3 regions of the Streptomyces sp. NBC_01224 genome follow, and region 3 is predicted to be linked to each of the others. Evidence: predicted binding sites of a transcription regulator. Region 3 holds the regulator's gene; each other region holds the start of a gene.
What was found. The regulator HrcA, encoded in region 3, represses chaperone genes, less so after heat shock. The targets are predictions, from matches to a motif close to TTNGCACTCNGNNNNNCNGAGTGCNAA.
Positions count from the first base shown of each region.

Region 1 (10,518 bases), 850 kb from region 3:
ACCTTCCACGGCTCGCTCTGATCCTCCCCGATCGTTCCGAGCCGCCTGAACCGCGCGGCGTCGGGAGCCCATCCCCCGTAGGGCCCCGGCGCCGCGCGCTCCGCACCCGTCGCGCCCGGCCATCGAACGCCCCGTCCGCACAGGAGGCCCTGCCATGGCCACACTCCTCGACAACATCGACAACATCGACAACACCGGCGACACCGGCGACATCCACAACATCGACAACATCGACAACATCGACAACACCGGCGACACCGGCGACATCCACAACACCGGCGACATCGGCACCTCCGTCACTCCGGCGGGTGCGGCCACCCGTCGGCCGGTCTCCGGAGCGGTCCACTCCTGGGACCTGTCGACGGGCGTCGACGGCCCCGGCACCCGCTTCGTCACCTTCCTGGCCGGCTGTCCACTGACTTGCCTCTACTGCCACAACGTCGACACCCTGCGGATGCGCAGCGGTACCCGGATGTCGGCGGACGACCTCGCCGCCGAGGCGGGCAAGTACACGACGTTCATCCGGGCTGCGGGCGGCGGCGCCACGATCAGCGGCGGCGAACCACTGCTGCAGCCGGTCTTCGCCGGTGAGCTCTTCCACCGCTTCAAGCACGGGCTGGGGCTGCACACCGCCCTGGACACCTCCGGCTTCCTGGGCGCCCGCGCCACCGACTCCCTGCTGCGCGACGTCGATCTGGTCCTGCTCGACATCAAGTCCTGGGACCGAGCCACATACCGCAGGGTCACCGGCCGACCGCTGCAGCCGACCCTGGACTTCGCCCGCCGCCTCGCCGACCTCGGCAAAGAGGTGCACGTCCGCTTCGTACTGGTGCCGGGACTGACCGACGACCCGGCCAACGTCGACGGTGTCGCCTCCTTCGCCGCCTCCCTCGGCAATGTCTCCCGTGTCGATGTCCTCCCCTTCCACAAGCTCGGCGAGGCGAAGTGGCAGGCGCTGGGCAAGCCCTTCACCCTGCACGACACCCCGTCACCCACCCCCGAGCAGGCCGCCTCGGCCCGAGAGATCTTCACGTCCCACGGACTGTGGGCCGTCTGACGCACTGCGAGCCGTCCGACGGGCTACGAGCCGGTCGGACGAACGGGCTCACCCCGCCGAGCCGTAAAACAGGACCAACCACCCCATACGACCCTACGGTGACGAGGTGACCGAGCCACCAGACGCCTCTGCCGCGCAGCCCGCCCCCGGTGCACGCACTGTCTCCGCCGGAGTGCTCGCCGCCCCGCCGCCCTCCGGGGCCACCGGGCCCCGGGCTGCCGCGCCCCGGTCCGTCACCGGCCGCGCGACAGCGGCCGGCGCCATCGTCTCCGCCCTGCTGATCCTCGCGATCGTGTTCGGCAGCAGGCTTCTTGAGAACTTCGACTCCGCTCTTCTTCCGTACGCCGTCGCCACCGTCTTCCTCGCCTTCGGCGTCGCCTACCGCTACACGGTCTGGGTCTCCGCGCCCGGTGCCCGGCGCCTGTTCAAACAGGGGTGGCGGAGCTTCTTCTCCGTGGCCAACTTCCGCCAGGCCCCAACTGCCCTGCCCAGGATGATCGCCACCTATCTGGGCTTCCAGAAATTCCTCGGCGCCCGCTCCTACGCCCGCTGGGCCGCCCACCAACTGATCTTCTGGGGCTGCATCCTCGCCTCCCTGATCACCTTCCCGCTGACCTGGGGCTGGTTCACCTTCACCTCCGGTTCCGGCTCGGGCCCCGGCTACGAGATGCGCATCTGGGGCTTCAGGATCATCGGCTTCGATTCCCTGGACATCCTGGGCTGGCTGATGTTCCACGGCCTGGACATCGCCGCCGTGCTCGTCATCCCCGGCGCCTCGTACTTCCTCTGGCGGAGGATGAAGGACCGCGGCGCCATCACCGGCCAGCGCTTCGCCTACGACCTGGTGCCGCTGATCGCCCTGATCGTCATCTCCGTGACCGGTCTGCTGCTCACCTTCTCGTCGATCTTCCTGCACGGCGGCGGATACGAATTCCTGGCGATCCTCCACATGGTGTCGGTGGTCTTCACCCTCATCTACATCCCGTTCGGGAAGTTCTTCCACATCGTCCAGCGCCCGGCCGCGGTCGGCATGCAGCTGTTCAAATACACCGCCCGGCAGAACCAGGAGGTCTTCGGCTGCCGCCGCTGCGAGGAGCCCATCGACACCGGGCCGTACGTCGAGAACCTCCGCGGCACCATGCGCGACCTCAGCCTCGGCTTCGACGAGTGGGCCGAATACTGCCCGCGCTGCAAGCGGCTGCTGCGCGGCAGCGCCTATCTCTCCCAGGTGAAGAAGGGCTTCAAGTGACCTCGGATCCGCGAGCAGCCGACCCCCGTACGGCCGTTCCTCTCGACCCCTCCCTCGCGCCGCCCGGCACCCGGGCCTTCCGGGACGCGGGAGGTATCCCCGCCGACCGGTGGCACGCCGACCAGGAGGGCGAGACACTCGTCCCCACCCACTGCTGCTTCTGCGGGGTCCAGTGCGGGATGTATCTGCGCGTCGACCGCAAAGGCAAGGTCTTCGGCGTCGAACCCCGCAACCACGACATCAACCGGATGCGGCTGTGCCCCAAGGGCATCAACGCGTATCAGCAGGTCAACCACCCCGACCGGCTCACCGCTCCGCTCCTGCGCCGCTCCCGCGACGAGGACTTCCACGAAGTCTCCTGGGACGAGGCACTCGACTTCACCGTCTCCGAGATCAAGCGCATCCAGCGGAGTTATGGGAACGACGCCTTCGGGCTCCTCGGCGGCGCCAGCCTCTTCTCCGAAAAGACTTATCTGGTCGGCAAATTCGCCCGGGTCGCCCTCAAGTCCCGGCATGTCGACTACAACGGCCGGCTCTGCATGGTCAGCGCCGCGGGCGCCAACAAACTCGCCTTCGGCATCGACCGGGCCGGCAACCCCTTCTCCGACATGCTGCTCACCGACTGCCTGCTGATCGCGGGCTCCAACGTCGGCGAGTGCTTTCCCGTGATGACCCAGTACGTGTGGGGAGCCCGGGACCGCGGCGCAAGCCTGATCATCGTCGACCCGCGCCAGACCGCGATCGCCCGCACCGCCGACATCCATGTCGCGCTCAAGCCCGGCACCGACTCGGCGTTCTTCAACTCCGTACTGAACGTGGTCATCGAGGAGGGTCTGACCGACGAGGCCTATCTCGCCGCCCACGCCACCGGCTGGGAGGAGGTGAAGGCCAAGGCCGGCGAGTACCCGCCGTCCCGGGCCGCCGAGATCTGCGGCATCCCCGCCCAGCAGATCGTCCAGGTCGCCCGCGCCTTTGCCCGCGCCCCCAAGGCCATGGCCTGGCACGCACGCGGCATCGAGCACCACTCGCAGGGCGTCGAGAACTGCCTCAGCGTGATCAACCTCTGCGCCGCCACCGGCCACATCGGCAAGCCCGGCGCCGGTTACGGCACCCTCACCGGCCAGGGCAACGGGCAGGGCGGCCGCGAGCACGGCCAGAAAGCCGACCTCCTTCCCGGCGGCCGCTCGATCATGAACGAGGAGCACCGCAGGCAGATCTGCGAGATCTGGGGCATCGAGGAGTCCGAGCTCCCTCCCGCAGGCACCTCGATGATGGAAATGGTCTGGCAGATGCAGCGCCGCGAGATCCGCGGACTGATCGGCATCTGCAACAACCCCTTCGTCTCCCTTCCCAACTACAAGGTGGTCAAGGAGGGGTACGACGCCACAGAGTTCCATGCCCAATTCGACTTCTTCCTTTCCGAGACCGCTGCCAACGCACATGTCGTCTTCCCCGTCACCACCTGGGCCGAGGACGAAGGGGTGATGGCCAACGCTGAGGCCCGGGTGGTCAAGCACAACAAGGCCCAGGACCCGCCCCCCGGCGTACGGACCGACACCTGGGTGATGTGCGAACTCGCCAAGCGCCTGGGCGCGGGCGACAAATTCGCGTTCGCCGACTCCCGCGAGGTCTTCGATGAACTGCGGACCGCCTCCGCCGGCACCGTCAACGACTACTACGGCATCACCTACGAACGGCTGGAGGAGACCGGCGGGATCGTCTGGCCCTGCCCCTCCACCGACCACCCCGGCACCCCCCGGCTCTTCGAGGACGGGAAGACCTACCACCCCGACGGCAAGATCCATCTGCAGGTCGTCGAGTGGCACCCGCCGATGGACCCGTACGACGACGAGCACCCCATGTCGCTGACCACCGGACGCACCGTCGCCCACTTCCTCTCCGGCAACCAGACCCGTCGGCTGGGCGGCCTCGTCGAACAGACCCCGCGCCCCTGGGCCGAGCTCCACCCCTCCCACGGTTTCCGCAACGGCGAACCGGTCCGCGTCGTCACCCGGCGCGGCAGCGAGGTCTTCCCTGCCCTGGTCACCGAGGCGATCCGCCCCGACACCGTCTTCATCCCGTACCACTGGCCCGTCCCCACCGCGGCCAACGCCCTGACCATCGACGCCCTCGACCCCCGCTCCAAGATTCCCGAGTACAAGGTGTGCGCCTGCCGTATCGAGCACGCCGAAACGATCGACGAGGTCCCCGCACCGCCTGTCGCGCCCGGCCATGTCGCCTACCCGGAGGCCCAGGTCTCCCGTACCGACCCGCTGCCGCCCACGTCCCCCCAGGGCCGTGGCACCTCGGAGAGGGGCTGATCGCCGCATGATGGGCAGAACGATCTTCATCGACCCGGGGCGCTGCATCGGCTGCCAGGCCTGTGTCTCCGCCTGCCGGGAATGCGACTCGCACCGCGGCAAGTCGATGATCCACCTCGACTACACCGACGAGGGCCAGTCCGTGGCCTCCCTCCCCACAGTCTGCATGCACTGTGAGGACCCGGTCGCTCCGTGCGCCGAGGTCTGCCCCGCCGACGCGATCCTGGTGACCGCCGACGGTGTGGTGCAGCAGGCCGACACCACCCGCTGCATCGGCTGCGCCAACTGCGTCAACGCCTGCCCCTTCGGCGTTCCGAAGATCGATCTGCAGGCGAAGCTGCAGATGAAATGCAACCTCTGCTACGACCGCACCGCCTATGGCCTCGCCCCCATGTGCGCGACCGTCTGCCCGACGGGAGCGCTGTTCTACGGGACCGTCGAGGAGCTCCAGGCCGAGCGCCCCGGCGTCCAGGTCGCCGACACCTTCGTCTTCGGCCGGAGCGAGGTCCGCACCGGCGTCGCCATGGTCGTACCCGCCGACAAGGTCCAGTGGCCGGTGCCCGGCGGTCTTCCTGTCGTCGAGATCAACGGGAAGGACGTCCGGCGATGAGCGCCACCGGCCAGCCGCCCTCCGGGGATCCGTGCGAAGCCCTGCACGACCGGATCGCCGCCGACTCCCTCACCACCCGGCGCGACTACCTTCGGATCGTCGCGACCGTCTCGGGCGGACTCGCCGTCGGCAGCCTCGGCGTGGCCGGCGGAATCCTGCCGCGTCACGGCGACGTCGACGACGCCAAGGCACCCGCGCCGAAGAAGATCACCGCTCAGCTTCTTCCCGGTGAGTCCATCGCCTTCCACTACCCGGACGAAGAGGACCGGGCGGTCGCCGTCCGGCTCGACGACGGCACCCTTGTCGGATACTCCGCGATCTGTACCCATCTCGCCTGTGCCGTGCTCTGGCGCAAGGACCGCGGCTCCGAGGGGGAGCTGTACTGCCCCTGCCACGAGGGTGTCTTCGACGCCCGCACAGGCGAGGTCACCGCCGGGCCACCGCCCCGCGCACTGCCCAAGGTGGTGCTCATCGAGCAGACCGACGGCAGCGTCTGGGCGGTCGGCACGACCCGCTCGGGCGAGAGCATCGAGCACGGCCTGTGCCGCCGGCTCAGCATCGACCGCCCGGACCTCGCGTCCCGCATCGGCTGCCCCGCGGTCAGAGGCAAAGGCGCGGAGGCACCCCCGGCCTCCGAGGCCGAGACTCCCGGCAGGCGGACATGACCGACGCCCGGCAGCCCCGTGACCAGGAGTCCCCCGACTATCCGGAGTACCGCCCGGGCAGCGCCCGCCCCGAACTGAACCGCCCCGTCCGCGAACGCTATCCGCAGATCCGTGCCACCAGTGGCTACGGCGACCCCCGGGTCCGCCACACCGGTCCCGGCCCGGGTGCCGGCACCGACCAGGAACCCGAACGCTCCTCGAAACTGACGGCCCGGCTGGTCCTGGCGATGACCGTCGTCGTCGGACAGCTCTGGGGCCTGACCGTCATCGTCGACGCGTGGATGGAGGGCAACACCGGTACGGCCTGGTGGGGTGCCGGCTTCCTCTGTCTGTCGTTCCTCGTCGTCCTCGGGCTGTGGGCGCTCGACCCGAAGGATCGCTGACCACGGCCGTACCCTTGAGATATGAGCACCGCCCCCGCCCCCGGCCCGCGCGATTCGAAGCCGACCCAGCCGGAACAGACGAAACCCAAACCGGCTCTGATCTTCGACGATCCGCTGGACCAGCAGTCCGCGGACGATACGGACCGAGGGTGGGGCGAGCGGGCCCCGGCCGGCGGCAGCGCCGCCGATCTGGCGCGCTTTCTCGACGAGAAGCCGCCTCACCACATCTGAGCCCCCGCTCCGTGGTGGTCCGACGACGTTGCCTGCCGGTCTTCCTGCCGCGCGTCCCGCTACTGGTCGTGGCCTCGGCCGGGGTCCGGCCCGAGGGTCCCGCCCCACGGGCCGCCTTGACAGCTCATCAGCACGAATCAGCACAGGGTCACCGCCAGCCTGGCGGAGATACCCGCGCCGGCCAGCGATGCGGCCGTGCCCCGGGGGACTGACACCACGATCAGCGCACCGTCCTCCGCGGGACCCTCGGCCGAGGTCTGCGGTACATCTGTCACCCGCGCGCCCTTCGCCAGCACCCGGGCATCGGCTCCGGCCCCCTCGGCGGCGATCACGTCGACGCGGTCGCCCGGCCGTAACAGCCGCACCGCCCCCGCATCCGCGATCCGGACCGGCGCGGACACCAAGGGGACCGGCCGCCGCGCCCGCTCCGGCGCCGACCCGGCCGTACCCCCCGCCCCTGCCCCATGCGCCGCATCGCCGCCCGCGCCGCTCCCGCCCAGCCCCGTCGCGGCCAGCGCGGCAGCAGTCAGGGCCAGCCCGGCGGCCAGCGCGCTGCGCTGCCGCCACAGAGCCCGCCGCAGCCGGTGCCCACCACCACCGCGCACCCGCAACGGCTCGAACGCGGGCACACCACAGGGCGGGGGAGCCGACGCCGGAGGCCCTGGAGCCATGGCCGGAGCGGATCGTCCAGAGGGCACACACGGGGACGACGGGAACGACTGGGACGACGGGGACGACGGGAACATGGCCAACACCACCTGCCGTGAGGAGTTTCGGACGAACGCCCCTCACGATCCACCGTCCACGAGTTTCCCGCCGAAGCCTGTGGACGGCCCCGGCGTTGTGGATAACCCCGTCACCCACCCACGCGGCGACCGTCACCCACCCACCCCGCTAGGGAAGCTCGATCCCCGTCTCGAGCCCGTCCAGCGCATGCGAGCACGGGCAGTCGCGGTCCGCCTCCGCAGGCAGCGCGGCCACCAGATCGAAGAGCACCGCGCGCAGCCGGTCCACGTTGGCCGCGAACACCTTCAGCACCTCCCCGTGCGAGACGCCCTCCCCGGCCTCCGCGCCCGCGTCGAGGTCCGTCACCAGCGTCATCGTCGTGTAGCAGAGGCCCAGTTCACGGGCGAGGACCGCCTCGGGGTGCCCGGTCATCCCGACCACCGACCAGCCCATCGCCGCATGCCAGCGCGATTCGGCCCGGGTCGAGAAGCGCGGCCCCTCGACCACCACCAGCGTCCCGCCGTCCACCGGCTCCCAGCTCTTCGCGCGAGCCGCCGCCAGCGCGGCCCTGCGTCCATCGGGGCAGTACGGATCGGCGAAGCCCAGATGCAGGACGTTCGGCTCCGCGCCATCGGCCCGGATCTCCCCGTCGTAGTACGTCTGCGTCCGGGCCTTGGTGCGGTCCACCAGCTGGTCGGGCACGAGCAGGGTGCCCGGCCCGTACTCCGGACGCAGGCCGCCCACCGCGCACGGGCCGAGCACCTGACGTACGCCGACGGAGCGCAGCGCCCACAGGTTGGCCCGGTAGTTGATGCGGTGCGGCGGCAGATGGTGGCCGCGTCCGTGGCGGGGCAGGAAGGCGACCCGGCGGCCGCCGACCTCGCCGAGGAACAGGGAGTCACTCGGCTGTCCGTACGGGGTGTCCACACGCACCTCCGTGACATCCTCCAGGAAGGAGTACAAGCCCGAGCCGCCGATGACACCGATCTCTGCGTTCACCATGCGATCACACTAGCGGCGCGGGAAAACGCCGAGGACCCCGCCGAACAGATCGGTGGGGTCCTCGGGGAAGTGCGGTTCGGCTCAGGCGGCCGACGTGCCACTCGTCGAGGACGACGAAGAGGACGCGGCGGACGAAGAAGACGCGGCGGACGAGGAGGAAGCGGACGACTTCGTGTCCGAACCCGAACCCGACCCCGTCGACGAATCGGACGAAGCGGAACCGGACGCCTTCGCCGAGGCCGACGACGGCGTGCTGCTCGACGAGGAGCCACGGCTGTCGTTCCGGTAGAAACCGGAACCCTTGAAGACAATGCCGACCGCCGAGAACACCTTCTTCAGGCGTCCTTCGCAGCTCGGGCACACGGTCAGGGCGTCATCGGTGAACTTCTGCACCGCCTCAAGGCCCTCGCCACATTCGGTGCACTGGTACTGATAGGTCGGCACTTGTCTTCCTCCTGGCACTCTCACTCGATGAGTGCTAACAGTCGTCAATGGTAGCTGCTACGGGCCGCTGTTTGCAGTAATGTCTGTCACCTGCCCGGAGGACAGCGGTCAGGGCTTGGCCGTCATGAGGGCCGCTGGCCTTAGTGAAAAGCTGCCACATTATGTGGCGGAGGAGTCACACCGACGTATTCCGCTGATGCGAGCGCATGAATCGTCACTCTCTGGCCGCGACAGGATCAGGGTGAACCGCGCCGCGTGCGGCCGTGATGGTCGCGCGGGCCGGTGTCAGTCTCGAACGCAGTGACACCAGGGTGACCAGTGCCAGTACGGTCCCCACCAGCGGCACCACAAAACCGGTGCTCGCGCCGTGGGCGTCGGCGAGCCGCCCGGCGACCGTCACCGCGGCCGCCTGGCCGAGGGCGACCGAGCCCGTCAGCCAGGTGAACGCCTCGGTCCGGGCGGATCCCGGAACCAGAGCCTCGACCAGCGTATAGCCGCTGATCAGGGCCGGGGCGATGGAGAGTCCGACCAGCAGTCCGAGTCCGGCCAGCAGCGGCACGGAGTGCACGGCCCACAGTCCGGACGCGGTCAGGGTCAGGGCCGCGTATCCGACGATCAGACGCCGCCGCGGCCCGCTCTTCCAGGCGATGGCGCCGCAGGCGATCCCGGCCAGCATGTTGCCGGCCGCGAAGACCCCGTACAGCAGACCGTTCGCCCCGGGCCGGCCGATCTCCTCGGCGAAGGCGGTCAGCGAGACCTGCATGCCGCCGAATACCGCGCCGATGCCCAGGAAGGCCACCGCGAGCACCCGTACACCCGGTACGGACAGGGCGGACGCATGCCGCTGGGAGGTGCCGGACTCGGTGCTGCGCACCGCGGGCTGCGTGCGGCGCCGCGCGGCGAAGAGCAGTCCGCCGACCAGGGTCAGTCCGGCCTCCGTGATCAGACCGGCCGCCGGGTGCACTCCCGTGCACAGTGCGGTGGCGAGCACCGGGCCGATGACGAAGGTGAACTCGTCCGTCACCGATTCGAAGGCGGCCGCGGTGGACATCAGCGGTGAGGCCTTGCGGCCCGGTGCCGCGCCCAGTACGGCCGCCCAGCGGGCCCGTACCATCGGCCCGATCTGCGGAACGGACGCACCGGTCGGCACGGCCGCCGCGAACAGGGCCCACAGGGGCGCGTCCGCCAACGCCAGTGCCGTCAGCGCCGATACGGACGCCGCGTGCACCAGGACACCGGGCAGCAGCACGGCGCGCTGGCCGAAACGGTCGGCGAGTTTGCCGGTCTGCGGTGCGAACAGGGCCATGGAGACACCCGTCACGGCGGCGACGGAGCCCGCGCTGCCGTAAGAGCCGGTGGTGTGCTGAACCAGTAGCACGATGCCGATCGTCAGCATCGCGAAGGGCTGCCGTGCGGCGAAGCCCGGCAGGAGAAACGTCCACGCACCGGGGGTGCGCAGCAACTGCCCGTAACCGGGGCGGTCGGAGACCGTGGACGCCACGGTCCATGCCTTTCTGCCGCCTGGTGGCCGAGCTCCCGCAGGTCCGGGCCGGCACAGGTGGTGCGGGCTCGTGCGGGTGCTGCCGAGAGCTGTCCTCTTCGCGCGGAACTGCGGTAGATGCCGGGCGCTCAGCAGAGGCGGAGGACGCCACGACCGCCATACGGTCGCGCCAGCTCTGCATCAGGCAGAGTTGGTCGTTCGGGTTGGTCGATCGGGTTGGCCGACCCCACTACGGAGGCCGATCAGGTTTCCTTCATGATACAGGCGGGCATCCTTGTGCACCTCTGATTGTGCGCAAGGCCCCCGCCCCCGCCTCGGATCGACAGCGT
Region 1 covers NZ_CP108529.1:5,329,949-5,340,466, forward strand. The annotation lists gene pflB (formate C-acetyltransferase) at 1-21, shown strand, start outside; gene pflA (pyruvate formate-lyase-activating protein) at 155-1,057, shown strand; gene OG609_RS23930 (MFS transporter) at 1,164-2,306, shown strand; gene OG609_RS23935 (molybdopterin oxidoreductase family protein) at 2,303-4,627, shown strand; gene OG609_RS23940 (4Fe-4S dicluster domain-containing protein) at 4,635-5,237, shown strand; gene OG609_RS23945 (QcrA and Rieske domain-containing protein) at 5,234-5,902, shown strand; gene OG609_RS23950 (hypothetical protein) at 5,899-6,285, shown strand; gene OG609_RS23955 (hypothetical protein) at 6,307-6,516, shown strand; gene OG609_RS23960 (hypothetical protein) at 6,654-7,262, opposite strand; gene OG609_RS23965 (S-methyl-5'-thioadenosine phosphorylase) at 7,411-8,244, opposite strand; gene OG609_RS23970 (FmdB family zinc ribbon protein) at 8,326-8,688, opposite strand; gene OG609_RS23975 (MFS transporter) at 8,903-10,189, opposite strand.
Region 1: OG609_RS23970 (FmdB family zinc ribbon protein) is a predicted target of HrcA. The motif match lies at 8,700-8,726, and genes of this name have one in related genera.

Region 2 (10,518 bases), 2.0 Mb from region 3:
CCCCCACGGGGCTGCTCATCCGGAATGTTCCGTCCACGGACCGCACGCGCTGGGCAAGCCCGGTAAGGCCGCTCCCCTTGGAGGGATCAGCGCCGCCCAGACCGTCGTCGGCGATCACCACCCGCATTATCTCGCCCAGCCGGGTGACCGTCACATCCGCCCGGGTCGACTCCCGTGCGTGCTTGGCGACATTCGTCAGCGCCTCGGAGACCACGAAGTACGCGACCGCCTCGATCGCCGGCGCCAGTCGTTCCGGCAGATCCACACACAGCCGTACGGGCAGCGGGGCGCGGGCCGCGAGTCCCGACAGCGCCGCATCCAGGCCAAGTTCGTCCAGGACCGCCGGGTGCAGCCCACGCACAAGACTGCTCAGCTCCTCGATCGCCTCCTTAGCCTCCCGGTGCGCCGTGTCGATCACCTCCCGCGCCTCCGGCGGCAGATCGGCCAACGTGGCCTTGGCCAGGCCTAGGTTCAGCGCCAGCGACACCAGTCGCTGCTGGGCGCCGTCGTGCAGATCCCGTTCGATACGCCGCCGTTCGGCATCCGCGGCGTCCACCGCCCCGGCCCGGCTCTCGGTGAGATCCTCGACCCGCCGCGCCAGGTCCTCTTCCCTGCTGCGGCCGAGCAGGGCGGGCACCACATGACTCTCAAGGCGTACGAGGGCGGCGGCCACGCCCGGGACGGTGGCCAGCACGACCAGCCCTGCCCCGGAGACGTACCCCGCCTGTGTGGAGTAGCCGAGATGCTCCATCCGCCACTGCCAGGGCAGCGCGTAGACCCACACAAAGGCCAGCGACGCGGTCACCCCGGCCACCAGCAGCCCCACCACCAACACTTCGAGCCAGCCGAACAGCGCCCCGACCAGGCAGTGGTGGCCGAGCTGGCGCCACGGCCGCCGCCACCCCGGGCGGGGGATGTCGATCCCGAGCAGCCGCCGGAAACGCCAGCGCTGGGCCGCGGTCAGCGCCGGCACGGAGAACACCGTCAGCACCAACATGAACCCCAGGACCGTCGGCGCGCTGCTGTCCCGCCCCGCGATGACCTCCCACCCGAGGCCAAAGATCATGAGCAGCAGGAACCCCATGAGGAGGTGTAGCGGCGCCCCTAGGGCGAGGAAGGACGTATCGCGGGTCAGGCGGTTGAGCGCACGCCGCGTCCGGGGCGGGATTTCCATGGTCCAACCGTAGGTGGCGGGCGCCGTAGCCTGCCATGCAACTGCCGTCCGCAGCCGGGGTATAGCTAGTGCCACCCCAAGACGGACAGCGGCGTTACTGACTCCCGCCGATGGAAATCGGATGGTTGATCACGAGCCCGACGGCCGGGTTCGTGACACCGGAGGAGATCTCCGCCGTGACCCTCATCGCCTTCAACTCCCCTTCCCCAATGGGCACTTGCCACTCATTCGGCGCCGCCTGCGGTTCCGTGCGCCTAAGTCGCAGCCGCCGCTGGCAGAGCCTCATACTGACGGGCGCGGGCCTCGCCCTGCTGCCCTGGCTCGGCTACCTCGCCGGCACCCTGCCGCCCGCCGAGGCCGCCGCATGGGTCACCCTCGACACCCTGGAGGCCGCCGCGCTACTCAGCGCCGGCAGCCGCCTGCTGCACGCCGGTACTCATCACCGCGCACCCGCGGCCGCCGCGGCGGTGCTCCTCCTCGCCGACGCCTGCATCGATCTCGCCACTGCCGCCCCCGGCCCGGAACTGGCCACCGCCGTCGTCATGGCCGCGGCCGTGGAACTCCCTCTCGCGGCCCTGTGCGCGGCGCTCGCCGCACGCCCGGCACGGGGTGCCTAGCGCGCATTCCGCGCTCCCGCCGCACTCCCGACCACCATGACCTGGAACGTACGCGTCGATCCACAGCTCTGCCAGGCGTCGGGCATGTGCGCCGGGAGCGTCCCCGAGGTGTTCGCGCTGGACGGGGAGCACGCCCGGGCGATCCCCGACGGCATCGAACCGGACGAACGGGTCCTGGACGCCGCCAACATCTGCCCGGCCCAGGCGATCACCGTGCACGACGGGAAGTCGGTCATCGGACCCCGCCGCGACTGAGCCCCCACGGAGAAACCGCCCCGTGCCGGGAAGAACGATCCCGGCACGGGGCGGCTGCATGATCGGTCGAACAGGTCGGGCCTAGCCGAGCCGCTGCATGATCCACTGGGGCCCGCCGTCGGGGCTGAGGACCGCGCGGTGGCCCTCCGTGGTCAGATTGCCCAGTTCGCCCCGGCCGAGGGCGATGGCGACCGGCTCCTGCGAGGCCTCGCCCTGGATCGTCCACCGGTCGGGCTGCCTGCCGCACTCGTCCACCCACACGGCCGGCGGGTAGATCCGGATCGGCGAGAGCGCCAGGCAGCGGTTCCCCCCGCGCGCCTCGACGATCTGGGCCAGACCGTCACCCTGGTTGCGGACCTCCCACACGGTGCCGGGGTTGCAGGGCTCGATGTGGCCGCCCAGCGGGCCTTCGCCACCCGCCAGACACGCGCCGGTGCGCACGTCACGGATGAAGTACGCGCCGTCGGCGGCGTCGGCGGCCTGGGCGGGGGTGGCCAGTGCCGCCACAGCGACGGCGGCTGCGGCGAGAGACAGGATCGAACGGATACGCACGGGACTCCTCGTACGAGAAAGAAAGACTGAGGGAGAACGAGCCAAGAGCGGCCCGCCACATCAAGATCACAAACATGTGCCGCCGTTGGCGCGCTCCCCATGCCTTCGGCCCGGTTTTCCACCCCAACAGCGGCGGCGCGCCCGGATCACGTACGGCGCACTCTCACCGCCCCCGCGCGCCCCCATCAGGCGAAATCCCCCGGAGCTCAAGCCGCGAAGTCCGAGCGCTCTTTCCGAGGAACGGGAGGTGGGCCACTCCCCACCCACCCTCCCTGCCCGGCAAGTTGACTTTTCGTGACCGGCTTGCCACGGATGGTGGCGACGCTCTAGCGTTCCGAATAACGAACGACCCCTGCCGGTGCGGGAACACCGAAACAGGGGTCTGACCACTTCGATCGTTAGGCCCGATCTGATGGCTGTCAGCCAGCCTAGTACCGCCCCGCGCGCCCCGCACGTACCCCTGCCCACGCCCCCGCATCCCATGGCCAATCCGGGTTACGGCAAGCGTTCCGCACCCGCCCAACACCTCCGCACCGACCGCGATTTCGCGCATCTGCCGCCTCGCGAGGCATCCATCGCGGCCTACATCGACCGGCTGCCCGACGGCGCCGACATCTCCGTGAAGACGCTGGCCAAGGTCCTCCCGTACGGGCAGTGCGCACTGCGGACCGCCCTCAACCGGCTCCAGGACGCCGGGCATCTGCGGCGTGGCAGCGAGTGCGTGGCCAATGACGAGATCCTGCTCTGGGTGACGCGGACGTTCTTCTCCCGCACGGCGCGGGACGACGACTGGTGGGCGGCGTTCACCCGGGGTGACGTACCGCCGGAGGAGCGGCACCAACACCCCACCCGTTCCCGGGCGTTCGTGCTGCTGGCCGCGCTGGGCCGTACCGCCCCCTCACTCACCCTCTCGGCGGCGGACTGTGCGGCGCTGGAACCGCAGGTCACCGACTGGTTCGAGCGCGGCGCCACAGAGGCGGAGCTCCTGCACGCCCTCACCGACGGCCTGCCCGCCCCCGTCCACCACGCGGCGGCCCTCGTCCGCAGGCGGCTGACCGACAAGATGCCACCCGAACGGGTCACTCCGGCACAACAGCGGACGGTGTTGCGCGCCCTCGAATGCAGCGAGTGCCGCGCACCCGGCAGCGCGGAGGCCCTGACCGGTGGCCGGTGCGGACCATGCCGGGGCAACCCCGTCGACGCCCCCACCAGACCTGCCGGAACCGTCCCGGCCATGGGCGTACTCAGCCGCATGAATGAGGTCCGGGCAGCGATGACCCCACGAGCCGAGCGGATCGGCCGGCCGATCCGCTCCCGCCTGCCGTGACCGCCGGATGTCCGAAACCGGCTCCCACCTGGGAGTGGTTTGATCCACTTCCCCTTCCTGGTCGCTACTCCGTGTGTTCACCTTGGCACCCGTTGTAACGAACCGGCCCAAAGGGGAACGAACCATGTCCGAACCGACCCACGAGCAAATCGTCTCGGAGCTCCACAGCAAGCCCCCCATCACCCTCGCCCCCGGACCCCGCCTGGACGCCGAGAAGCACGGCGCCCTCCCACTGCCGCCCAACACCGTGTGGGACCTGCCGGGCGGCACCGCCTGGGTCTACTACGGCGAGGGACACTCGGGTCTCACGCGGCCCGTGATCTTCGCCGACGGATTCAACACCGGGCCGAGCAGCCTGGACTTCTCCTGGGAAATCATGGAGTTCGGCGACTACGCGCTCATCAGCGAACTGCGCCGTCGCGGACACGACGTCATCATTCTCGGCTTCCACGAGCGCAGTGCATCGATTCTGGACAACTCCCGGACCGCGCAGGCCGCGATCCTGCACGCCATCGCGGAGCGGCAGGGCAACGCGCCGCTGGCCGTCGGCGGGTTCAGCATGGGCGGCCTCGTCACCCGGCACGCGCTGGCCAAGATGGAGAGCCAGAGCATCGACCACCAGACCTCTCTCTACTTCTCGTACGACAGCCCGCACCGCGGCGCCTGGATCCCGATCGCGCTGCAGGCGTTCGCGCACTACATCAAGGATCTCGACAGCCGGTTCTCCGACCAGATCAACAGCCCGGCCGCCCGTCAGCTGCTGTGGCGGCACATCGAGAAGTGGGACGGGACGCCGGACCAGAGCGACGAGCGCGCCACGTTCCTCGCGGAGATGGAGGCCATCGGCGAATGGCCGCGGCGGCCGCGGCTGATCGGTGTCTCCAACGGCGTGGCCAACGGCACCGGCACCGATGTGCAGGCCGGCGAACTGGCCCTGGAGGGCAAGGGCCTGTCGGTCGTGGGCACCAAGCTCTACACGCAGTCCCCCGGTGACAACGAACTCGTCGCGAAGCTGCGGGTGGTGACGCTGAAGACCAACCAGGTGCACACGTCCGGACTCCCGTCGATCGACGGCGCACCCGGCGGCTCGCTGGAAGGGTTCGGCATCCTCGCCGACGGGCTCAACGCCCTCAACCCCCTCCTCGGGTTCAAGACCGACGTACGTATCCGCTCGCACTGCTTCGTGCCCGCCGTCAGCGCGGTCGACGTCGGCGATCCGGACACGGACGCGGAGCTGTACAAGGACATCTCCGCGCTCCCGCCGAATGCCGGCGGGCTCGACGAGTTCAAACTCTCGTCCCGCAACGAGGGGCACACCCTCGTGACGGAGGAGCTCTGTACCTGGCTCCTCGACCGGCTTCCGTAGTTCCGCAGTTCCCGCAGTTCCCGCAGTTCCATCGTGCTGGGTATCGCGCGCTCACGGTGCTCCGGCGGGCATCGTGAGCGCGTCCACCGCCCCCCGTAAAGAAACGACATCGGCCCCCGGGACCTGCTGGTCCCGGGGGCCGATGCGGTAAAGCTGTACAGGAACTACCGATCCGTCAGGATCAGAAGTCCATGTCACCGCCCGGCATGCCGCCCGGAGCGGCCGCGCCGGCCTTCTCCGGCTTGTCGGCGATGACGGCCTCGGTGGTGAGGAACAGCGCGGCGATGGACGCGGCGTTCTGCAGGGCGGAGCGCGTGACCTTCGCCGGGTCGAGAATGCCCTCGGCGATCATGTCGACGTACTCGCCGGTCGCGGCGTTCAGACCGTGACCGATCGGCAGGTTGCGCACCTTCTCGACGACGACGCCACCCTCGAGACCACCGTTGACGGCGATCTGCTTGAGCGGGGCCTCCAGCGCCAGCTTGACGGCGTTGGCGCCGGTCGCCTCGTCACCCGAGAGGTCCAGCTTCTCGAAGACGGCCGAGGCCTGGAGCAGAGCCACGCCACCACCGGCGACGATGCCCTCCTCGACGGCGGCCTTGGCGTTGCGCACCGCGTCCTCGATGCGGTGCTTGCGCTCCTTGAGCTCGACCTCGGTCGCGGCACCGGCCTTGATGACGGCCACGCCGCCGGCCAGCTTCGCGAGGCGCTCCTGGAGCTTCTCGCGGTCGTAGTCCGAGTCGGAGTTCTCGATCTCGGCACGGATCTGGTTGACGCGACCCTGAACCTGGTCGCTGTCACCGGCACCGTCGACGATCGTGGTCTCGTCCTTGGTGATGACGACCTTGCGGGCGCGGCCGAGCAGGTCGAGACCGGCGTTCTCCAGCTTGAGGCCGACCTCCTCGGAGATGACGGTGCCACCGGTGAGGATGGCGATGTCGCCGAGCATGGCCTTGCGACGGTCACCGAAGCCCGGGGCCTTGACGGCGACGGACTTGAAGGTGCCACGGATCTTGTTGACGACCAGGGTCGACAGGGCCTCGCCCTCGACGTCCTCGGCGATGATCAGCAGCGGCTTGCCGGACTGCATGACCTTCTCCAGCAGCGGAAGGAGGTCCTTCACGTTGCTGACCTTGGAGTTCACGATCAGGATGTACGGGTCGTCGAGGGACGACTCCATGCGCTCCATGTCGGTGGCGAAGTACGCCGAGATGTAGCCCTTGTCGAAGCGCATACCCTCGGTGAGCTCCAGCTCCAGACCGAAGGTCTGGGACTCCTCGACGGTGATGACGCCTTCCTTGCCGACCTTGTCCATGGCCTCGGCGATGAGCTCGCCGATCTGGGTGTCGGCGGCGGAGATGGAGGCGGTCGAAGCGATCTGCTCCTTGGTCTCCACGTCCTTGGCCTGCTCCAGGAGGGCGGCGGAGACGGCCTCGACGGCCTTCTCGATGCCCCGCTTGAGGGCCATCGGGTTGGCACCCGCGGCGACGTTGCGAAGGCCCTCGCGGACGAGAGCCTGGGCGAGAACGGTGGCGGTGGTCGTACCGTCGCCGGCGACGTCGTCCGTCTTCTTGGCGACCTCCTTGACCAGCTCCGCACCGATCTTCTCGTACGGGTCCTCCAGCTCGATCTCCTTGGCGATGGAAACACCATCGTTGGTGATCGTGGGGGCGCCCCACTTCTTCTCAAGGACGACGTTGCGACCCTTGGGGCCAAGGGTGACCTTGACGGCGTCGGCGAGCTGGTTCATGCCGCGCTCGAGACCGCGCCGGGCCTCCTCGTCGAACGCGATGATCTTGGCCATGTGAAGTGGTCCTCCCGGACAGGGGTGGATTGCTCCGGACCGAGTGGCGCCCGCGACGGACGGCCTGCCTGACCGGTGGTTCCTTGCCCCACCGGACCTGCGGGCCTCACCGGCCCGGTCCAAGTTCTGTCACTCTCACCTGGAGAGTGCTAACGCCAATGATTAGCACTCGACCCCCTGGAGTGCAAGCGTCCGCCTCGGGATGTGGACAACGACAACCACTCACGGATGGCCGCGGACCCGGACGCACGGAGGGCCCGTACCCCAGGGGTACGGGCCCTCCGTGCGTGAGTAGTGTCGTTGGCCGACCGCGTCGAGCTCAGCCGACGGCGAGCTTGACCATGTCCGCCTGCGGCCCCTTCTGGCCCTGCGAGATCTCGAATTCAACTCGCTGACCCTCTTCGAGGGTGCGGTACCCGTCCATCTGGATCGCGCTGTAGTGGACGAAAACATCCGCACCACCGTCGACCGCGATGAAGCCGTACCCCTTCTCCGCGTTGAACCACTTGACGGTGCCCTGAGCCATGCCTAACTCCCCTATTACTGGCCCTTGCACAGGACCGCACTTCGCGGACCCGGGTCAGAACTCACCCCCCGACAGGAGAGGGTGCGTGCGCCGGAACGCGTCGACCGCGGCCGAATGTATCTGCCCAACTGCCCTCTGCAACAGGTCAATCGGACGAGAATTCTGGGCAGCACCGAACGCCCGAATATGAGGAATTCATGAGATTCCAGGGCAAGTCGGGCCGGGCAAAGGTGACTTATGGCGCAAGGAGATCGAACACTTTGGCTGCTTCTTGTCGCGGCCGGGCGCATTCTCATATGCGGGCGGCACGGGCAGCTGGGGGGACTTCCCACACTGTACCGCGCTCAACCATGCAGAATTGCCCCCTCCGCTTCTCTCGCGGAGGGGGCAATACCGATAACGCGGTGAAGTCGGACGGACGGTCAGCACCCGCCTGCGACTGCCGGGATGATCGAGATGCCCGCGCCGTCCGGCGTCGCCGTCTCCAGGCCGCCCTCGAAACGCACGTCGTCGTCGTTGACGTACACGTTCACGAAGCGGCGCAGCTTGCCCTGGTCGTCCAGGACGCGGGCGGCGATGCCCGGGTGGTTCTGCTCCAGGGACTCGATGACCTGGGAGAGGGTCGAGCCCTCGGCCGGGACCTCGGCCCGGCCGCCCGTGTAGGTGCGGAGGATGGTGGGGATGCGGACCTTGACGCTCATGAGGGGTGCCTTTCTTCGGTCTCGGGTGGTCAGCCGACGGCGAGGCCGGCCGCGCGGAACGCGTCCAGGCTCGGGCGGATCGTCGCGGTCGCCTGCGAGGTGGCGGCCACCGCGTCCAGGGTCTTGAGGCCGTCACCGGTGTTGAGGACGACGGTGGTCAGCGTCGGGTCGAGCAGACCGGCCTCGATGAGCTTCTTCGTCACGCCGACCGTCACCCCGCCCGCCGTCTCCGCGAAGATGCCCTCGGTGCGCGCCAGCAGCTTGATCGCATCGACGACCTGCTCGTCGTCGACGTCCTCGACCGCGCCGCCGGTGCGGCGGGCGATGTCCAGGACGTACGGGCCGTCGGCCGGGTTGCCGATCGCCAGGGACTTGGCGATGGTGTTCGGCTTCTGGGGCCGCACGACGTCGTGACCGGCCTTGAAGGCGGTGGAGACCGGGGAGCAACCCTCGGCCTGGGCGCCGAAGATCTTGTACGGCTTGTCCTCGACGAGACCGAGCTTGATCAGCTCCTGCAGACCCTTGTCGATCTTCGTGAGCTGCGATCCGGATGCGATCGGGATGACGATCTGGTCGGGCAGCTGCCAGCCGAGCTGCTCGCAGATCTCGTACGCCAGGGTCTTGGAGCCCTCGCCGTAGTACGGGCGCAGGTTGACATTGACGAAGCCCCAGCCCTCGCCGAGCGGGTCGCCGATGAGTTCCGAGCAGAAGCGGTTGACGTCGTCGTAGTTGCCCTCGATGCCGACCAGCTCACCGCCGTACACCGCGGCCATGACGACCTTGCCCTGCTCCAGGTCGTGCGGGATGAACACGCAGGAGCGGAAGCCGGCGCGGGCTGCGGCGGCACCCACCGCACCGGCGAGGTTGCCGGTGGAGGAGCAGGAGAGGGTGGTGAAACCGAAGGCGCGGGCGGCCTCGACGGCGATGGCGACGACGCGGTCCTTGAAGGAGTGCGTCGGGTTGCCGGAGTCGTCCTTGACGTACAGACCGCCGGTGACGCCCAGCTCGCGGGCGAGGTTGTCGGCCTTGACCAGCTTGGTGAAACCGGGGTTGATGTTGGGCTTGTCCGCGACATCGGCGGGGACCGGCAGCAGCGGCGCGTAACGCCAGATGTTGTTGGGTCCGGCCTCGATGCGCTTCTTCAGCTCGTCGGGGGAGCCGCTCGGCAGGTCGTACGCCACTTCGAGCGGCCCGAAACAGGACGCGCAGGCGAAAATGGGGCCGAGCTCGAAACGCTCGCCGCACTCGCGGCAGGAAAGCGCCGCGGCGGGTCCGAGGTCGACAGCTTCGGCGGAAGAATTGGTGCTTACTGCAACAGTCTGCACGGCCATGATGGCGGAGGCCCTTTCTCCTCATCTTCCTTGCGACGCGTTTCGCCACAAGACGGAATTGGCACCTTCCCCACCGTGACCTCGCGGTCGGCAGGAGGGTTGCCGGGACTTCAACGGGCCGTTCCCTCAGTCCCTCTGGATGAGCGCTGTGGCACTGGATCACCGATCCAGGCATTTATTGGCGGACTGACCCCGACATGCGACGGCCATCCGCGTTGTTCAAGACTGTAACCGAAGCACCGGACAGTTGAGATAGTCGTCCGAACCGCGAGATGGATCACATACAGGGAGTATCGACCGTGCTGGAAGAGGTCGAACGCTGGCTGGCCAGGCGTTCCTGGTCGGCCGCCGACCGCCCGCTGGACCGTCTCCTGGCCGCCAAGGCCAGGGACCCGCACCGCGGAAGCGTGAGCGTCGTACTGCCCGCGCTGAACGAGGAGGCGACGGTCGGCCGGATCGTCGCGACGATCCGGCGCGAGCTGATGGAGAAGGTCCAGCTGGTCGACGAACTCGTGGTGATCGATTCCGGTTCCACGGACGCCACCGCGAAGGTGGCCCGGGAGGCCGGCGCCCGGGTGGTGCACCGGGACGAGATCCTCCCCCGGATACCCGCCGTGCCCGGCAAGGGCGAGGTGCTGTGGCGGTCGCTCCTGGTGACCGGCGGTGACATCGTCTGCTTCATCGACGCCGATCTGAAGGACTTCTCGGCGGACTTCGTCTCCGGCATCGTCGGCCCGCTGCTGACCGACCCGAACGTACAGTTCGTGAAGGCGATGTACGACCGTCCCTTCGGTGACACCGCAGGTCAGGGTGGTCGCGTCACCGAGCTGGTGGCCCGTCCGCTGCTCAATCTGCACTGGCCGCA
Region 2 covers NZ_CP108529.1:4,147,351-4,157,868, forward strand. The annotation lists gene OG609_RS18220 (sensor histidine kinase) at 1-1,174, opposite strand, end outside; gene OG609_RS18225 (hypothetical protein) at 1,423-1,791, shown strand; gene OG609_RS18230 (ferredoxin) at 1,828-2,046, shown strand; gene OG609_RS18235 (hypothetical protein) at 2,128-2,598, opposite strand; gene OG609_RS18240 (hypothetical protein) at 3,011-3,925, shown strand; gene OG609_RS18245 (esterase/lipase family protein) at 4,050-5,291, shown strand; gene groL (chaperonin GroEL) at 5,473-7,095, opposite strand; gene OG609_RS18255 (cold-shock protein) at 7,415-7,621, opposite strand; gene OG609_RS18260 (MoaD/ThiS family protein) at 8,044-8,322, opposite strand; gene thrC (threonine synthase) at 8,352-9,653, opposite strand; SAM riboswitch class I at 9,672-9,799, opposite strand; gene OG609_RS18270 (glucosyl-3-phosphoglycerate synthase) at 9,953-10,518, shown strand, end outside.
Region 2: groL (chaperonin GroEL) is a predicted target of HrcA. The motif match lies at 7,258-7,284, and genes of this name have one in related genera.

Region 3 (10,518 bases):
CCTGGGTGCTGATGACCAGTACGTCGCCCTCGGGCGTCCAGCCGCGTACGGAGGTCCGTGCGTCGCCCCAGTACGTGAGCCGCTTGGAGGGGCCGCCGTCGACCGGTGCGATGTGCACTTCGGGCGCCCCGTCCCGGGTGGACGTCCAGGCGACGCGGGTTCCGTCGGGAGATATCCGCGGGTTGGTGACGGGTCGGTTGTCGGCGCTGACGCGCCAGGCTCGGCCGCCGTCCAGCGGCGCCAGCCAGACATCGTCCTCGGCGGTGAAGGCGATCAAATCGCCCTGGACATGGGGGTATCGGAGGTAGGCAGGCTGCGTCACACGGATCACCCTAGGCCGCTGACGTGCTCCGCGGAACTGGGTTGGCCGGAGTCCGCCGGGTGGCCCGGTGCCGGTCACACTCACTTACCCAGGGGCGATTCGGTCACCGTGACCGTCACGGTGACCGTCGGCCGGGCGCCGCCACTGCCGCCGCCCCGGGACGGATTCGCCCCGACGGCCGACGGGGCGGTGTTGTTGCAGTTGCCGAGCACATCTGTCCGGAAGACGGCCTTCCCGCCGGTCCTGGCGGTCAGGTCCCCCCGCACACACCGCCCGTCGAGAGCCTGGGTCACCTTGCCGGTGATCTTGATGTCCTTGCCGCTCCCCGTCTTTCCGGTGCAGTCGACGTCCGCGATCCGGCGCGCGGAGGCGGAGGGCGACGCACCCTGGAGCCGGTCCCCGACGACGTCGGCCGTGCAGTTCAGCCACCGCACATCGACCCCGTTGCGCTCCAGGGCGCTGGTGCCCGTCAGGTCGGTGGTCACGGCGATGGATGTGGAGTTCAGGCTGCCCGTCGGCTCACAGGCCACGACACTTGCGACCGCCGCGCCCGCGAGTGCGGACGCGGCCAGAATGCGACGGGTTCTTCCCTGACCCCATGCCCTTGATGTCCCCATACGGGCAGCTTCCCACCGTTCCCCCACGACGCGGTAGACGGCTTGCGGCCACAACGGGGCGGCGCAGGCGCGCCGGAGGGGGCTTACGCCCAGCGACCGGTGCGCCCCAGCAGCAGTGCCGTCGCCGCCGTGCCCGCCGTCGAGGTGCGCAGAACGGACGTTCCGAGCCGGCAGGTACGGGCCCCCGCGGCGGCGAAGTCCGCCAGTTCATCCGGCGACACACCGCCCTCGGGGCCGACGACCAGCACGATCTCACCCTGGGTGGGGAGCTGGACGGCGGCCAGCGGCTCACTGTCGTGGCCCCGGTCCTCATGCAGGACGGCGGCGAAGTCCGCCGCGGCCAGAAGTGCGGCAACCTGTTTGGTCGTCAGTGCGTCCGCCACCTCGGGGAAGCGCACCCGGCGCGACTGCTTGCCCGCTTCCCGCGCGGTGTTGCGCCATTTCGCGAGGGACTTGAGACCGCGGTCTCCCTTCCACTGCGTGATGCAGCGCGACGCCTGCCAGGGCACGATCGCGTCGACACCGGTCTCCGTCATCGTCTCGACGGCGACCTCACCGCGGTCCCCCTTGGGCAGGGCCTGGACGACGGTGATACGGGGTGCGGGCCACGGCTCCTCATGAACCGTCGCCAGGCCGGCGACCACGAGCCGGTCCTTGCCCTCGGCGGCCCTGACGATGCCCTCCGTCCAACGGCCGTGGCCGTCCGTCAGCACGACGTCCTCACCGGCGTGCAGCCGTTTCACCGATACGGCGTGCCGTCCCTCGGGCCCTTCCAGGACGAACTCGGGCCCGTCGGGGACCTGTTCGACGACGAAGACCGGTGCGGTCACTGCGTACTCCCTGTGCTCACTGCCGTCCGTGCGGCGTCCAGTTCTTCTGCGAGCAGTCCGATCAGCCGGCCGGCGGGCAGCTCGCGTGCCATCCGGTGCCCCTGCCCCGCCCACAGTGCCATGCCCTGGGCGTCTCCGGCCTTTGCCGCCGCCGCGCGCAGCCCCGCCGTCAGATAGTGGACCTGTGGGTAGGCGGCGGGGGCGTACGGGCCGTGCTCGCGCATGAAGCGGTTGACCAGGCCGCGGGCCGGGCGGCCGGAGAACGCCCGGGTCAGGGCGGTCCGCACGAACAGCGGGTTGGTCAGTGCCTGCTTGTGCAGCAGATTCGCCCCGGACTCGGGGCAGACGAGGAACGCCGTGCCGAGCTGCGCCGCCTCCGCACCCGCGGCGAGCACCGCGGCGATCTGGGACCCGCGCATCAGCCCGCCCGCGGCGATGATCGGCACCTGTACGGTCTCGCGGACCTGGGACACCAGGGAGAGCAGTCCGAACCCGGTGCCGTCGGTCTGCGGGTCGTCGCGGTGGGTGGACTGGTGGCCGCCCGCCTCTATGCCCTGGACACAGACCGCGTCGGCCCCCGCCCACTGGGCGGCCTGGGCCTCCTCGGGCGTGGTGACCGTCACGACGGTGTACGTGCCGACGCCGGCGAACGCGTCGAGGGTGTCGCGTGTCGGGCAGCCGAAGGTGAACGAGACTGCCGGGACCGGGTCCTCCAGGAGGATGGCGAGCTTGGCCTCGTAGCCGTCGTCGCCGCCGCTGGAGTCCGGGTCGCCGAGCGGGGTCTCGTACCAGGCGGCCTCACCGGCCAGCTGATGCCGGTACACCTCGACGGCGCTCGGGTCGGCGAGACCCGGCTGCGGCATGAAGAGATTGACGCCGAAGGGCTGACCGGTCAGCCCGCGCAGCTGTTTGATCTCGTTGTACATGCCGTCCGCCGTCTTGTATCCGGCGGCGAGGAAGCCCAACCCGCCCGCTTCGGCGACGGCCGCGACGAGCTGCGGACAGGACGCACCACCCGCCATCGGGGCCTGCACGACCGGATACCGGCAGAGATCGGTCAACACGGATGACATGACCGCATCGTGTCACGTCCTGCATGCCTCGGCGTGCGCGGCCTACGGTCCATTTTGTCCTCAAACGCCGGACGGGCTCGGCAGGCGAGCCCGTCCGGCGGCAGGGAACGGTGTGCGGGGGCCGTCAGCGCCCGTTGAAGGCGTCCTTCAGCCGGGAGAACAGCCCCTGCTGCCCGGGCTGGAACTGGCCGGTGGGCCGCTCCTCGCCGCGCAGCTTCGCCAGGTCCCGCAGCAGTCGCTCCTGCTCCGGGTCCAGCTTCGCCGGGGTCAAGACCTCGACGTGCACGATCAGATCGCCACGCCCGCCGCCCCGCAGATGCGTGATGCCGCGGCCGTGCAGCGGGACCGACTGGCCGGACTGGGTGCCGGGCCGGATGTCAACCTCCTCCAGGCCGTCGAGCGTCTCCAGCGGCACCTTGGTGCCGAGCGCGCCCGCCGTCATGGGGATGGTGACCGTGCAGTGCAGATCGTCGCCGCGGCGCTGGAACACCGAGTGCGGCAGCTCATGGATCTCCACGTACAGATCCCCGGCCGGGCCGCCGCCGGGGCCGACCTCGCCCTCGCCCGCGAGCTGGATGCGGGTGCCGTTGTCGACACCGGCGGGGATCTTCACGGTGAGCGTGCGCCTCGACCGGATGCGGCCGTCGCCGGCGCACTCCGGGCACGGGGTCGGCACGACCGTACCGAAGCCCTGGCACTGCGGGCAGGGCCGCGAGGTCATGACCTGGCCCAGGAAGGACCGGGTGACCTGGGAGACCTCGCCGCGGCCGCGGCACATGTCACAGGTCTGGGCGGAGGTGCCGGGTGCGGCGCCCTCGCCGTTGCAGGTCGCACAGACGACGGCCGTGTCGACCTGGATGTCCTTGGTGGTGCCGAACGCGGCCTCGGCGAGATCGATCTCCAGCCGGATCATCGCGTCCTGGCCGCGCCGGGTGCGCGAACGGGGTCCGCGCTGCGACGACGTACCGAAGAACGCGTCCATGATGTCGGAGAAGTTGCCGAAGCCGCCCTGTCCGAATCCGCCCGCGCCACCGCCGCCGGAGGCGGACAGCGGGTCGCCGCCGAGGTCGTAGACCTGCTTCTTCTGCGGGTCCGACAGCACCTCGTAAGCGGCGTTGATCTCCTTGAACCGCTCCTGGGTCTTCGGATCGGGGTTCACATCCGGATGCAGCTCACGAGCGAGCCGACGGAATGCCTTCTTGATCTCGTCCTGAGATGCGTCGCGGCGCACGCCGAGTACGGCGTAGTAGTCCGTGGCCACTTACGACTCCGCCAGGATCTGTCCGACGTAACGTGCCACTGCGCGTACCGCTCCCATCGTTCCGGGGTAGTCCATGCGGGTCGGTCCGACCACGCCGAGTTTGGCGACTGCCTCGTCGCCCGAACCGTAGCCGACCGCGACGACGGACGTGGAGTTGAGCCCCTCGTGGGCGTTCTCGTGCCCGATCCGTACGGTCATGCCCGAGTCCTTGGCCTCGCCGAGCAGCTTCAGCAGCACGACCTGCTCCTCCAATGCCTCCAGCACCGGCCGGATCATCACAGGGAAGTCGTGCCCGAAGCGGGTGAGGTTGGAGGTGCCGCCGATCATCAACCGCTCCTCCGTCTCCTCGACGAGGGTTTCGAGCAGGGTGGAGAGCACGGTGGAGACGGTTCCCCGGTCCTCGCTCTCGAAGGATTCCGGCAGATCCTGCACCAGCTGCGGGACATCCGCGAAACGGCGTCCGACGACCCGGCTGTTGAGCCGGGCCCGCAGATCGGCGAGAGAGGTCTCACCGAACGGCGCAGGGCAGTCGATCATGCGCTGCTCGACCCGGCCGGTGTCCGTGATCAGCACGAGCATCAGCCGGGCGGCTGCCAGTGACAGCAGCTCCACATGCCGAACCGTCGACCGGGTCAGCGAGGGGTACTGCACGATGGCGACCTGCCGGGTCAGCTGCGCGAGCAGCCGTACGGTGCGGCCCACGACATCGTCGAGGTCGACCGCGCCGTCGAGGAAATTGTGAATGGCACGACGTTCCGGCGACGAGAGGGGCTTGACGCCCGCAAGCTTGTCGACGAAGAGCCGGTAGCCCTTGTCCGTCGGGATGCGTCCCGCACTGGTGTGGGGCTGGGCGATGAAGCCCTCGTCCTCCAGCACCGCCATGTCGTTGCGGACGGTGGCCGGGGAGACCCCCAGCTTGTGCCGCTCCGTGAGCGCCTTGGAGCCCACGGGCTCCTCGGTGCCGACATAGTCCTGGACGATGGCGCGCAGCACTTCGAGTCTGCGTTCGCTGAGCATCGCGCACACCTCCAGCTGTGTTTCCTCGGTGGTTCTCGGGCCGTTCCTGCTTCATTCCCAGGAATCCCCCTGGCACTCTGTCCTCACGAGTGCCAGCAATCCCCCGGCCAGTGTACGGCGGCCGAGTGGGGGCCTAGCAAGGGCGACCGGTCACGCTACCGCGAGACTGCGCAGGTCGTTGCCGATAGCGTCGCGGTATGGACGCCTCTTGGGAAGAGTTCGGCTGGGAGCGACTCGGTCACGGAGTGGGCCGACGGCGCCTCCCCGGGTGGGATGCGACAGTCGCACTGGTGGTCGGAGCGGATGGAGTGCTGCTCTACGACACCGGATCAACACTCCGCGAAGGTGAGGAAATCCGGATCCAGGCACAGGCCCTGCTCGGCCGGAAGGTGACGCATATCGCACTCAGCCACCCCCATTTCGACCACGTACTGGGCACCGCCGCGTTCGCCGGCACCCAGGTGTACGGAGCGGTCGGCATGGCCGGGCTGATGAAGCTCGGGGCGGACGATCTGCACGCCTCCGCGGTGCGCCACGGAGTGTCCGAAAACGATGCGGCCGAGGCCGCCGGTGCGCTGGTGGCGCCGCACCATGAAGTGCGCGACGAGTGGACGCTCGATCTGGGCGGCGGCCGTCAGATCTTGCTGGCGAACGTGGGCCCCGCCCACAGCGGCCACGATCTGGCGTTGCTCGTCCCCGGCTCCCCCGCGGTGGTGCTCTGCGGCGACCTGGTCGAGGAATCCGGCGAACCGCAGGCGGGACGGGACGCCGTCCCGTCCCGCTGGCCGGCCGCGCTGGACCGGCTGCTGGCGCTGGGCGGCGAGGACGCGGTGTACGTTCCGGGGCACGGAGCGGTGGTGGACGCGGCGTTCATCAAGGACCAGCGTGACCAACTGGCCGTCCGCTTCGGCGTGTCGTGACGTGTTGTCGTCCTACGACCTCGCCCGCGATTGTCAGCGGCGTCGCGGTGTCCGGGACCTCCGCCCTGGATTCGAAGGCCCCGGACGCCGCTCCTTCTCCCACTGCCAATCGTGGGCGAGGTCGTTATCGTCATCCGATGCGCAGCTACCAGCCGGACCTGACCCCGCCGTGGAAGAAGTCCGCCCCCGTTCCCGAGGTGCCCGCCGATCCCGATCTGGTCGTGGAGGAGGTCTCCACGGGATTCTGCGGTGCGGTGATCCGCTGCGAGAAGACGGCCCAGGGTCCGACGGTGACCCTGGAGGACCGCTTCGGCAAGCACCGGGTGTTCCCGATGGAGCCGCGCGGCTTCCTGCTGGAGGGCCGGGTGGTCACGCTCGTGCGCCCGTCGGCGGCCGCTCCCGTACGCCCCACGCGTACGGCATCGGGTTCGGTCGCGGTCCCCGGGGCGCGCGCCCGGGTCGCGCGGGCGGGCCGGATCTATGTGGAGGGCCGCCACGACGCGGAGCTGGTCGAGCGGGTCTGGGGCGACGACCTGCGGATCGAGGGCGTGGTCGTCGAATACCTCGAGGGCATCGACGACCTCCCGGCCATCGTGCGCGAATTCTCCCCCGGCCCGGACGCCAGGCTGGGCGTTCTGGTCGATCACCTGGTCCCGGGCTCCAAGGAGTCCCGGATCGCCTCCCAGGTCTCGGACGCGAACGTGCTGGTGGTCGGCCACCCCTACATCGACGTGTGGGAGGCAGTGAAGCCGTCGTCCGTGGGCATCGCCGCCTGGCCGGTGGTCCCGCGCGGCCAGGACTGGAAGACGGGCGTGTGCCGCGCTCTGGGCTGGCCGGAGAACACGGGTGCGGCCTGGCAGCGAATCCTGTCCACGGTGCGCTCGTACCGGGATCTGGAACCGGCACTGCTGGGCTCCGTGGAGCACCTGATCGACTTCGTGACGGCGCCGCCTCAGTAGCCCCTTCGCCGGCCCCCGGGGGCAGAGCCCCGGATACGGGAGGGAGCGGGCAAGGGGGGAACAGGCCCGCCGCAGGCGCACCCGCACCCCACCCGGCCCCGCACCCGCCCTCTCAGTCCACCAGATCCCGCACCACCGCATCCGCCAGCAACCGCCCTCGCAACGTAAGCACCGCCCGCCCCTCCCCGTACGGCACCCGCTCCAGCAGCCCGTCCTCCACCGCGCGCCCCGCCGCGCCCAGCCCCGCCGGTGCCAGCAGCGACAACGGACACCCGTCCGCGAGCCGCAACTCCAGCAGGATCCGCTCGACCCGCCGGTCCTCGGCGGAGAGGATCTCGCGCCCGGCCCCCGGCGACCGCCCCTCGGCCAGAGCCTGCGCGTACGCCCCCGGATGCTTCACGTTCCACCAGCGCACCCCGCCGACATGGCTGTGCGCCCCGGGACCGGCGCCCCACCAGTCGGCTCCGCGCCAGTACAGCTCGTTGTGCAGGCACCGGCCCTCGGGCGTGCGGGCCCAGTTCGACACCTCGTACCAGGAGAAGCCCGCCGCGGTCATCGCCTCGTCCGCGATCAGATACCGGTCCGCATGGGCGTCGTCATCGGTCATCGGGATCTCGCCGCGCCGGATCCGCCGGGCCAGCTGCGTCCCCTCCTCGACGATCAGCGCGTACGCGGACACGTGGTCCGGCCCCGCACCGATCGCCGCGTCCAGCGAGGCCCGCCAGTCGTCGTCGGACTCCCCGGGCGTGCCGTAGATCAGATCGAGGTTGACGTGCTCGAAGCCCGCCTCCCGCGCTTCGGCGACACACGCCTCGGGCCGCCCCGGCGTGTGCGTACGGTCCAGGATCTTCAGCACATGCTGCCGCGCGCTCTGCATCCCGAACGAGATCCGGTTGAAGCCGCCCTCCCGCAGCTCGGCCAGATACGCCGGATCGACGGATTCCGGGTTGGCCTCGGTGGTGATCTCGGCATCGTCCGCGAGCCCGAACTCGTCGCGGATCGCCCCCAGCATCCGTACCAGGTCTCCGGCGGCCAGCAGGGTCGGTGTGCCGCCGCCGACGAAGACCGTACGGACCGGACGCGGATCGTCACCGAGGACCTTGCGCGCCTGGCGGACCTCGCCGGTCAGATGGGCTGCGTAGTTGTCCCGGGAGGCCAGCGCACCGCCGGAGCCGCGCAGCTCGGTGGCGGTGTAGGTGTTGAAGTCGCAGTAGCCGCAGCGGGTCGCGCAGTACGGCACATGCAGGTAGAAGCCGAGCGGCCGGTCGGCGGCGCCTTCCAGGGCATGGCGGGGCAGCGCCCCGTCGTCGGGTACGGGTTCACCATCGGGCAGTACGGAAGGCATACCGCCCATTGTCACTCGCCGCCGGGGACCTCCGAGCCACGTTCTTGATCACGAAGGGCCACGCGCTCGCGGGCCGCACCGCGGCACCCGGGCCACAGCAAGCACCCCCGGCCGCCCCGCCGCGCCTTCACCCCGCCTGCAGCACCAGCAGCGCCAGATCGTCATCGGGCGGCCGCTCGGCGAATTCGTGCACGGCCCGCTTGATCCGGTCCGCGATCCCGTCCGCCGACAGCCCGGCACAGTCGGCCAGCGCCCGGGCCAGACCGTCCCCGTCGTCGAACATCAGCGCCCCGGAGCGCCGCTCCGTCACGCCGTCCGTGACGCACAGCAGGCTGTCGCCGGGCGCCAGCTCGAAGCTCTGGCTCTCGTACGCGACGTCGTCGAAGATTCCGAGCAGCATCTGCGGCTCGGCGGCCGGCCGCACCTCGCCGTCGGGGCGCAGCAGCAGCGGCAGCGGGTGGCCGGCGCTGGCGAGGGTGCAGCGCACGCCACCGCCGGGCAGCGGCACGAGTTCCCCGTACAGCAGGGAGAGAAAGCGGGACTGCCCGGTGTCCGCCGTCTGCTGGCCGCCCGCCGCGGCCACCATGAGCGCGGCCGCCTCGGCAGCCTCCATCGCATCGTCGAGGAGCAGCCGGTTGAGCCGGTCCAGCACTTCGCCGACGCCGAAACCCTCACGGGCCAGCAGCCGCAGCCAGGGCCGGGCAAGGCCGGTGACGACGGCGGCTTCGGGGCCACTGCCCTGTACATCACCGAGGACGAAGCACCAGCGGTCGCCTGGGCACGGGAAGATGTCGTAGAAGTCGCCCCCGACGACCCCGTCGTCGCTGGGCTCGTACACCAGTGAGCTGGTGACGCCGGGTATGTCGGCGACCTTGCTGGGCAGCAGCGCGCGCTGCAGGATGCGGCTGATGGTGGCCTGCCGGGTGTAGGCGCGGGCGGCTCCGACGGCGAGGCCGACACGGCGTACGAAGTCCTCGATCAGGGCGGTCACTTCGTCGGGGACACGTACCGTGCCCTCCCGGCCGAGGAGTACGGCGCCGAGTGTCCGGCCGCCCGATGTGATCCGGTAGGCGAGAGCGGATCCGGCGCGCCCGTCGGATTCCCCGTCGTCCTCCTCGCCGCCGGGCCAGGGCATGGAGACAGGCCCGGTGCCCACCCGCTCGGGCAGCCGGATCGGGTCCTGCTCCAGCAGCGTACGCAACTGCCCGGTCTCGGCCTCGTCCCGGTGCCAGGCGCTGGCGAGCCGGGGGACGGCCGCGGGGCCGCCGTTCTCGGGCTCCAGCCAGATCGCGCACCAGTCGGCGAGTCTGGGCACCAGTAACTGTCCGGCGAGGGCCGCGACGATGTCCTCGTCGAGCTGGCCTGCGAGCAGGTCCGAGGCCTCGGCGAGGAACGAGAGCGCGCCGCGGCCGGCCCAGTCCGCGTCGTCGCGAAGGGCCCGCCGGGCGGTGGGGGCGAGCAGCTCGGCCGCGCGCAGCCCCTGCTGGAATCCGGACTCGGCCGACGGTTCGGGGAACGGGTTCCAGTCGTCGACGGGAAGCCGGGCCCAGACGGTCTTGAGGCCGGTGCGGTAGGTGATGCCCCAGCGCTCGGCGAGGGTGCCGACGAGCTGGAGCCCACGACCGTACTCGGCGGGCTCCTCGGGGCCGGTGCGGGCGTCGCCCTCCGCCGTGTCCGCTGCGTCCGTCGCGCTGCCGGCCTCCGGGCGTTCGCTGCGTACGGCACGGGCCGGGTGGTGGTCGGAGACCTCCAGCACCAGGGCCGCGGCCTCGTCCTCGGCGGCCTCCTCGAGCCGGCAGAGCAGCTCGACATTGGTCCCGGCGTGCACGACCGCGTTGGTCACCAGCTCGCTGACGACGACCGCCGCATCATCGGCCAGACGTTCGCTGAAGCCCACGGCCGCCGGCAGTCCCAGCCCGGTCCACTCGGTGAGCGCTGCCCGGACGAACCGGCGGGCGGCGGAGGGCGCGAGGAGGTTTCCGGGCAGGGACGTACGGGCGACCGGCCGCGCATCCGCATGGCCGACGGTGATACCGGGACGCTGAACGATGTCCCGCTGCAAGGGAATGGGCCCCACGGTGCAGCTCCTGACCTGTTCTCGCTCTGTCTGTCTGTTCTCGTTCTGTTCTCGCTGGGCGCCGCTGACGACACCGACAGAGTGACAGATGGACCAT
Region 3 covers NZ_CP108529.1:6,179,069-6,189,586, reverse strand. The annotation lists gene OG609_RS27795 (S41 family peptidase) at 1-322, opposite strand, end outside; gene OG609_RS27790 (hypothetical protein) at 403-939, opposite strand; gene OG609_RS27785 (16S rRNA (uracil(1498)-N(3))-methyltransferase) at 1,023-1,769, opposite strand; gene OG609_RS27780 (nitronate monooxygenase) at 1,766-2,842, opposite strand; gene dnaJ (molecular chaperone DnaJ) at 2,967-4,103, opposite strand; gene hrcA (heat-inducible transcriptional repressor HrcA) at 4,104-5,120, opposite strand; gene OG609_RS27765 (MBL fold metallo-hydrolase) at 5,318-6,040, shown strand; gene OG609_RS27760 (DUF3097 domain-containing protein) at 6,178-6,999, shown strand; gene hemW (radical SAM family heme chaperone HemW) at 7,112-8,353, opposite strand; gene OG609_RS27750 (ATP-binding SpoIIE family protein phosphatase) at 8,472-10,406, opposite strand.